DNA from 2 places in the Afipia felis ATCC 53690 genome. Region 1 is predicted to be linked to the other one. Evidence: riboswitches for the same ligand, from Rfam matches in the RefSeq annotation. Region 1 holds a riboswitch; the other holds the start of a gene.

Region 1 (4,518 bases):
TCGCCGCTTCGGTGATGGTTGCGCCGGCGATGGCCGCGACCGTCATCAAGACGCAAAAGCCGATGACGCATTCGCACGTTCTGAAGCCGTCGGTGGCCAATGCCAACGCCCATATGGTGAAGAAGCATCATCGCCACCATGTGCGTCCGCATCACCATGCCAAAAAGCATGTGATCGTGAAGCATCGTCATTAACGATGCATGACAGCGGCGCAGTTTCCCCCGGCTGCGTTCGCTGAGCAGAAAGCCGGTTCGTGGATTCCCCTTCCACGGACCGGCTTTGTTTTTGTCAATTCGTCACAAAACGCAGGCCGCCATATACGCCGATGCCTGTCTTTTGGTAGCCCAGCGGGTTTTGGTAATGGCGGTCGAACAGGTTGTCGACGCGTCCAAACACTGACCAGTTTTGATCGACCTTGTAGTTCGCAGCGAGGTTGACGAGTTGATATCCGGGCGCGCGTATGGACCCGCCAGATAACGGATCGGTATCGAGCCAGGAACTGATCCATAGCGCGGTCGCCGTCAGCGTCAGACTGTCGGTCGCAGCCCATTGGGCTTGGGCGCTCCATTTATGTTCGGGTCTGCGCTTCAGCTCCGTGTGAAGTGTGTCGTCTGTCGCTATCGTATGAGTATAGTCGCCCCGAAGGGTCAGGCGCTCAGTTAGCGTAACCGATGCAAACGCCTCCAAACCATGAGTCGTTGCGAATGCGACATTCTCGTACATGTAGACGAAGGGGTTTGCGGTCGGAACGCTCTCAATCAGATTGTTGAAGTTGTTATGATACCAGGTCGCGCCGAATTTGACCCGTTTATTGAAAAGGGCTTGCTCGAACCCGTAATCGTATCCCTTGCTTTCTTCCGGCTTCAAATTGAGGTTGGCGCTGAAGGGACCATAAAGCTGGTCGATTGAAGGTGCATGAAAGCCCGTGCCGTAACTGGCCTTAAGTTTGGTGTCGGTTTCAGGAAACAGAATCGCCGGTGCGATACGGAATGTGTCGTGGCCTCCAAAGTGATCGTTCTGATCGTGGCGCACATTGGACACGATGAAAAACCGATCGAAAAAATTGGATTGTAGTTCGGCATAGCTGCCGAGATTTTGAATTGTGCCAGAAGCTGGTGCAACGCCATACAGGGCATAGTCGACGCTGCCCTTTTCGGTTTCGTGTTCCACGCCCGTGACAAGTGTTTGTCCCTGCAGGAGAGTGAGATCGGATCTCCAGTAGACCTTTGTGCGGTCTCCATGGAAGAAGCTGTTCGGAGTCGACCCGTACCCAAGGGTGACGTAATAAGGATCGGACGTCTTGCGGTCGGTATCGGTGTAGGTCACGCCGAAATGGTTGTTGAAACGACCGTCGAGTAGTTTGAATACACCGTCGAGCAAACCGCTGAACTGGCGGTTGCCGGACCGGGACTGGACCGGGTTGGCGTATGGATAGTTATCATTATCGGTGTAACGCAGATGCGCGTCCGTATAGCGCGCAACGGCATTGAGCGAAAACATCTCGGAAAAGTCGTGGCTGACTTTGCCGTGGAATGTCAGGTTGTCATAGAAATCGTTATTGCGTTTCTGGCCCGGCGGCAGAAGTTCAGCCGGTGTGACTGGCGTGGATTCGACGCGCATATGCGATCCGCTGAACGCGTAACTGGTGTCGCTCGTGCTTCCGCTCACCGACGTCGCCTGATTGAACGTCCCGAAAGATCCACCTTCAACCAGCGTGGACCATTGCGGTGCGCCTTTTCCGGTTTTGGTCGTGATCGAGATCACGCCACCCAATGCATCTGATCCATACAATCCACCTTGAGGTCCGCGAAGAACTTCGAGTTGTTCGATCCCGAAAGTCGTCAACGGACCAAAATCGAATTGGCGGCTGGGATTCGACGGATCGCTCACGTCGATGCCGTCGATGAGTACTTTGGTGTGATTTGAATTTGCGCCGCGGATGAAAACGGATGTCAGTTCGCCTGGAGCGTTAGGGGCAACGTTAAGGCCCGGAACGGTCAGCAGCAGGTCGGGGACAGTTCGTCTTTGTGTATTCTCGATCTCCTGCCCGGTGATCACGGTGATCGAACTTGCAATCTGGCTGACCGGAGTAGGGATCGTGGTCGGCGATGTCACCAGATGACCCGGCGGATTTGCGGGAGCGGTGGTCGGTGCTTCGGCGGTGCGCGGCTGCGGCTTCGCATCGACGCGCTTGTTGCGCTTCGGCAGATGGTGATTCGGCTTTTTGGCGGCAGGGCTCACCTGAATCGCGGGCAGCGGCGGCTCGGCCTGCTGTGCCTGCGCGGATGGAATGAAAGCTGCGCTTGCCAGCAGCGCCGCAAGCAGAGCAGGCGAGATACGCTTGCGGGAAGATAATTGATGCGATGTCACGTTCGGCCCCCACCGAAATATTTCAGGCGGAGAACGATCGGCTTCCAGACACATGATGCGAAAGTGGTTTTTCACATCGGGACTGGAGAAGGCCGCAGCATTTCTCCGCAACGGTTGTTGTCGTGTCACCGCTGCGGAAGCCGCTCCTTCGCACGCCCCGCGCGACGGATGGATGACCGGGACAGGCAGGTCTCCTGGCTCGCGGATCGTCGCTGCTGTCCGCCTTCCCAAGCCGGCATTGCGCCGAACGCTCAGTGGCATGATGGACAGCGGCTCACCGCTGACAGTTGCGGGGGCAGCTTCGGAATTGCCGCGCCGGACGAGGTGTGCGAAACATCTCCTCAGCGCGACGGCACCGAATTCCCTATTATGCCAGCTTGCGCCGGCACCTGTACCGTGCCCGCAATCAAGCGGTGTGGTGGTGTCATGTCAACGCCACAGTGTCCGAGAATCCCCGCGCGATGGACTTCCCCGATATGCGTTGCAAATGGGAGACAGCGGTTCGCCGCGCGTCTCGTCTTGCCGTGCCGCTCGTGACCGCGGCCGTGATACTGGGCGGCTGCGCGTTCGGCAGCGCCGAGTATGATGGCGTCGCCTATACCGCCGACCGTGGCGTCAGCGACCAGCCGTTTCCGAAGAATTATCGTGCCGAGCTGCTCGCGTTTCTGCACACTTATCTCAACGATCCGACCGGCGTGCGAAGCGCGGGGATTGCCGAGCCCTTCCAGCGCGAGGTCGGCGGGCGGCAGCGCTACGTCACCTGCGTGCGCTACAGCGCCAAGGAGATCGACGGCACTTACACCCCGATGAAGGATCGCGCGGTGGTCTATATCGATGGCCGCCTCGACCGGCTGATCGAGAAACCGGATGAGATCTGCGCGGGCGCGAACTATGCGCCGTTTCCCGAGTTGGAGAAGCTCACGCGGTGAGGCCTTCGATGCAATTCCGGACGACGATACGGCTTGCGGCTTGTCTGGTGCTGTGTCTCGGCATCGCTGCCGTGCAGGGCATCGTCACGCGTCCGGAAATCGCCGGCTGGTATAGCGGCCTGGCGAAGCCGCCATGGACGCCGCCGGCGTCTCTTTTTCCGATCGTCTGGACCGCGCTCTACATCATGATGGCGGTGGCGCTGTGGCGGCTGTGGGAACGGGCCGCGCCGTCGCCCGCGCGCAACTGGGCGATCGTGCTGTTTCTTGTTCAACTCGCGCTCAATGCAGCATGGTCGCCGCTGTTTTTCGGTGCGCATGCGACACGGTTGGCGCTGATCGACATCATGATTCTGCTTGTTGCGATCGCACTGACGATGGTGGCAAGTGCGCGTGCGGATCGCGTCGCGGCATGGCTGCTTGGGCCATATCTCGCATGGGTCGCCTATGCGGCGACGCTCAATGGCGGCATCGTCTGGATGAATTGAGGGCGGAGGCCTTCAACGGGCGGCACGGAGAATCGGCAGACGGACTCTGAACCGGGTTTTTCGCAAGACATCCGCGAAAAAACAAAGCGCGGGACTCTTCTCCCGAATCTCCCTCAAATCCCGGCATCGATTGGGGCGATTCTCGTCCCTTCAGACTGCCGAGCGAACAGCCATGACGGATCGTGTTCTCACTCTCGCTTTGACCTTTGCAGTGGTCACCAACACGCTGTGTCTGTGGTCATATATGTAACGGATTGGCCAGCGGCGGGTTGCCTCAATTGAGGTAACCCTGATTCGCGGCTTCGATGCGGGTCGAGATATCGACGTAGTGCTTCAATTGGGAGTTTTCCGTCTCCAGGTGCTCGTTAGCGATCAGCAGGGCGCGCACCGCGCTGCGCAGATTGCCGTCACAGCTCGCGATCGTCTCGTCGATCAGCGCGTCGTAGTGATCTGCCGAAAATTTTGAGAACGCCATCCGGTTACTCCATGTCTACTCGATGAGCTGTCGATAACCCCCAAGTCGGACGCCTATGAGGCGGTTCGGCACATCCTTACCTTTTGCCCGCAATTCACAGCATGCCTGTGGATGATCTGTTGATGTCTGCCGGTGAAGGCATGGGCCATTGCGCAGACATGCGATTTAGCGATGGCGTAATTCGCGAGCCTTGTCGGGTGCGCCGCGTGGCGACAGCCCGCGCCAGAGCATGTCCCGGGAAGTCGCGGGCTTGCTGACG
Region 2 (4,518 bases), 1.2 Mb from region 1:
GACCAGTCGAGTGTTGCGGACGCGTTCAGTGGAGCGCCATCGCGTGCCTTCGAAAGAATAGCGACGGAGTCGATCGGCAGGATACCCTGCGACCACAGCGAACCGTCGAAGGACGGATAGCGACCGCGCTCAACGGCGAGATCGACCGACGCCGAGATCGCGTGATAGCTGATGATTTCCATGCTCTCGTCGGCGAAGGCGACAGCGGCGTCGGACGCAATCGGAATGCGCTGGACATGCAGCGCATCCTGGAAACCCATCAGGCCCATGCCGACGGGGCGGTGCTTCAGATTGGAGCGGCGCGCCTCGGGAATGGTATAGAAATTAATGTCGATGACGTTATCGAGCATCCGCACTGCGGTCGTGATGGTGCGCTGAAGCTTGTCCCGGTCGAGCCCCTCGCGCGTGGTGTGATTGAGCAGGTTGATCGAGCCGAGGTTGCACACAGCGACCTCATCCGCCGAGGTGTTGAGCGTGATCTCGGTGCAAAGGTTCGAGGAATGCACGACGCCGGTGTGCTGCTGCGGCGAGCGCAGGTTGCATGGGTCCTTGAAGGTGATCCACGGATGGCCGGTTTCGAACAGCATGGTCAGCATGCGCCGCCACAGGTCGGTGGCGCGCACTTGTTTGAAGACGCGGATTTCGCCGCGCGCGGCTTTCGCTTCGTAACCTTCATAAGCGGTCTTGAAGGCCGGGCCGTAAAGGTCGTGCAGGTCCGGCGTCTCGTTCGGCGAGAACAGTGTCCATTCGCCATCGGCTTCGACGCGCTGCATGAACAGGTCGGGCACCCAGTTTGCGGTGTTCATGTCGTGAGTGCGGCGGCGGTCGTCGCCGGTGTTTTTGCGCAGATCGAGGAATTCCTCGATGTCGATGTGCCATGTCTCGAGGTAGGCGCACACCGCGCCCTTGCGCTTGCCGCCCTGGTTGACGGCGATGGCGGTGTCATTGGCCACCTTCAGGAACGGGACCACGCCCTGGCTTTCGCCGTTGGTGCCCTTGATGTGGGCGCCGAGGCCGCGCACCGGCGTCCAGTCGTTGCCGAGGCCGCCGGAATATTTCGCCAGCAACGCATTGTCCTTCACCGCTTTGAAGATGCCGTCGAGATCGTCGGCGACGGTGGTGAGGAAGCAGCTTGAGAGTTGCGGGCGCAGCGTACCGGAATTGAACAGCGTCGGCGTCGAGGCCATGAAGTCGAACGACGACAGCAGGTTGTAGAATTCGATCGCGCGCGCTTCGCGGTCGATTTCGCGCACGGCGAGGCCCATCGCGACGCGCATGAAGAACGCCTGCGGCAGCTCGATGCGCGCGCCATGCACGTGTAGGAAGTAACGGTCATAGAGCGTCTGCAACCCCAGGAACTGAAATTGCAGGTCGCGCTCGGGCTTCAGCGCGGCCGCCAACCGGGCGAGATCGAAACGGCCCAATTCCGGATCGAGCAGCTCGGATTCGATGCCGGTCTTGATGTAAGCCGGAAAATATTCGGCATAGCGCGTCGCCATGTCGGATTGAGAGGCGTTGCTCGGCGTGCCGTGAACGAAGCTCAGAACCTCGCTGCGCAGCTTGTCGAGCAACAGACGCGCGCTGACATAGGCGTAGTTCGGTTCCTGTTCGACCAGTGTGCGCGCCGCCATGATGGAGGCGAGCGCGAGCTCATCCTGGCTGATGCCGTCATAGAGGTTGCGGCGGGCTTCCGCGAGCACCGGTGCGGGATCGACGGCGTCGAGTCCCTCGCAGGCTTCACGAATGATGAGTTCGAAGCGCTTGAGGTCGAGCGGCACGCGGGTGCCGTTCGCGAGCGTCATCTGCAGCGCGGGCTCGTTTGACGTGGTCGCGGTGGCTTTATCGGCGGCGCGCTCGCGGGCGCGCTCTTCGCGATAGAGCACGTAGGCGCGCGCGACCTTGTGGTGTTCGCTGCGCATCAAAGCGAGCTCGACCTGATCTTGCACATCCTCGATGTGGAAGGTGCGGCCTTCGCCGAGACGGCGGGTGAGGGTGGCGACAACTTCGTGCGTCAGTTGCTCGACCGCCTCATGCACACGACGCGATGCGGCCGCCGTGTGTCCCTCTACCGCAAGAAACGCCTTGGTCATCGCGATCGAAATCTTCGACGGGTCAAAGCGAGACACCGTGCCGTTGCGTCGTATGATCTGCATGGCCGGTTCGCTCGGCGACGAAGCCAGCGAATCGAGACTCAATTGGATGAGCGGCACTTTTTCAGTTTTGGCAGTTTGCAGGTTCAGCGACATCGACAGGCCCCGTGATGCGGATTGCGGAAGGCGGGGAGTCGAGGCGCTTGAGCGCTCGGCAAAATGCCGATTGCTGGCGGCCGCCGGACACCCCGTCCGTGGACGATTTTTCGGTGTCGCGGCAGGTCTCCTGGCTTGCAGGTCGTTGCGGCTTCTTTGTCTTCCCGGCCAAGGCCAGTGACGTAATGGCGAAGCAGCTCGCTGCTGACAGTTGCGGGGGCAGCGCCGGATTTCCGCATCGGGTGCGGTTCACCGGCTTCCCTCTTAGCCACTAGATTTTGAGCCTAGTGGAACCGTGACATCTATATGTGGTGATCTTTGGCCGAAAGAGTCAAGGAATGATTAAAACGGTCCCCGTTATCCCCGGAGCCAGGCCGAGGCTTGGTAAAAACCTCAAGCCTTTCAGCGCTGACCACAGTGCGGCGATTCTGGTTCCGGGGCCAAGGACATTCGGCGGAATAGGATTGTTCCGATCGAATCCCCGAATCGACCGCGCTTTACGGATAGAGAGGCTCTCATTAGATAGAGCCATCACCGACAAAGCCTTTGCAGGCGAGCCACGCGATGAATGATTTTGTTCGACCGATCCTCAATCCACCGGGTGGGCAGAAGAAAGTTCTGCTGCATTCGTGCTGCGCGCCGTGCTCGGGCGAGGTGATGGAGGCGATGCTGGCCTCCGGCGTCGACTACACCATCTTCTTCTACAACCCGAACATCCATCCCGAGCGCGAATATCTGCTGCGCAAGGATGAGAACGTGCGCTTCGCCGAAAAGCACGGCGTCGGATTCATCGATGCCGATTACGACAAGGATAATTGGTTCGCGCGCGCCAAGGGCATGGAATGGGAGCCGGAGCGCGGCGCCCGCTGCACCATGTGCTTCGACATGCGCTTCGAGCGCACCGCGCTCTATGCGCACGAGCACGGCTTCCCCGTCATCACCAGTTCGCTCGGCATCTCGCGCTGGAAGAACATGGCGCAGATCAATGATTGCGGAAAGCGCGCGGCCTCGAAGTACGACGGCATCGAGTATTGGGATTACAACTGGCGCAAGGGCGGCGGTTCGGCGCGCATGATCGACATCAGCAAGCGCGAAGAATTCTACCAACAGGAATATTGCGGCTGCGTGTATTCGCTGCGCGATAGCAATGCCCACCGCCGGGCCTGCGGGCGAGAGCCGATCGAGCTCGGGGTGAAGTTCTATGGGCAGGATTCCACCGAGGGCGAGCGATAATCCCACCCCTCGCGCGTTGACTGATTTTTTCCCAACGTCATATTTCGACCTGTCGTGGTCTTCGTCATCATCTTGAAGACGAAGCTAAGAGGGAAGCCGGTGAAGCGCATAAAGCGCTAATTCCGGCGCTGCCCCCGCAACTGTGAGCGGCGAGCCTGCATCCAATCGTGTCACTGAAGCGTTCCTGCTTTGGGAAGACGGGTGTGGGCCGCGACCCGCAAGCCAGGAGACCTGCCGCGACGAGATGTTTCCACGGGCGGGGTGTCCGGTGGGCGTAGTCCTGAGGTGCTCGCGCGCTTCGGTTGGCGTGCGCGCACTTCATCCCCGCCGTTTCTCGTATTTCGGGGTTTCGAAGCCATGTCGAATTCGTCTGTCACTCTCGCTGTCGCCACGCTTGGTACGCCGCGCATCGGTCCGCGCCGCGAACTGAAAACCGCACTGGAAAGCTTCTGGGCGGGCAAGATCGATGAGAAAGCCTTGCTCGCAACTGCGGCCGAGTTGCGAGCTGCGAACTGGGCACGCCAGAAGGCGCGCGGGGTTAGCGTCATCCCGTCCAACGATTTCTCGTTGTACGATCATGTGCTCGACACCAGTGCGATGGTCGGTGCCATTCCGGAAATCTACGGCTGGAAGGGCGGCAACGTATCGCTCGCGACCTATTTTGCGATGGCGCGCGGCGCGGAAGGCAGCGCCGAGACCTGTGCGCACGGCCATGTGCATCACACCGGTCACGGCGTGCCCGCGCAGGAGATGACCAAGTGGTTCGACACCAACTATCACTACATGGTGCCTGAATTCAGCAAGGGGCAGATCTTCGCGCTGTCGTCCACCAAGCCGATCGACGAGTACAAGGAAGCCAAGGCGCTCGGCCATCAGACACGGCCGGTGCTGCTTGGCCCGGTCACGTTCCTCAAGCTCGGCAAGAGCAAGGATGCATCCCTCAATCCGCTGTCGCTGCTGGATGGACTGCTGCCGGTTTACATCGAGGTACTGAAGCGCCTCGCGGCCGAGGGCGCGGAGTGGGTGCAGATCGACGAAC

What was found. A riboswitch is a leader RNA that binds a small molecule or an ion and turns the genes downstream of it on or off. The one in region 1 is predicted to bind cobalamin.
Region 2: another riboswitch for cobalamin. It lies ahead of HMPREF9697_RS06815 (ribonucleoside-diphosphate reductase subunit alpha); the one in region 1 lies ahead of HMPREF9697_RS01260 (TonB-dependent receptor plug domain-containing protein).

The regions. Positions count from the first base shown of each region.
Region 1 is NZ_KB375270.1:244,964-249,481, forward strand. It holds gene HMPREF9697_RS01255 (His-rich protein BRANT) at 1-194, shown strand, start outside; gene HMPREF9697_RS01260 (TonB-dependent receptor plug domain-containing protein) at 289-2,241, opposite strand; cobalamin riboswitch at 2,538-2,778, opposite strand; gene HMPREF9697_RS01265 (hypothetical protein) at 2,847-3,299, shown strand; gene HMPREF9697_RS01270 (TspO/MBR family protein) at 3,308-3,784, shown strand; gene HMPREF9697_RS01275 (hypothetical protein) at 4,059-4,259, opposite strand; gene HMPREF9697_RS01280 (hypothetical protein) at 4,425-4,518, opposite strand, start outside.
Region 2 is NZ_KB375270.1:1,439,197-1,443,714, reverse strand. It holds gene HMPREF9697_RS06815 (ribonucleoside-diphosphate reductase subunit alpha) at 1-2,246, opposite strand, end outside; cobalamin riboswitch at 2,350-2,559, opposite strand; gene HMPREF9697_RS06805 (epoxyqueuosine reductase QueH) at 2,811-3,479, shown strand; cobalamin riboswitch at 3,518-3,732, shown strand; gene metE (5-methyltetrahydropteroyltriglutamate--homocysteine S-methyltransferase) at 3,837-4,518, shown strand, end outside.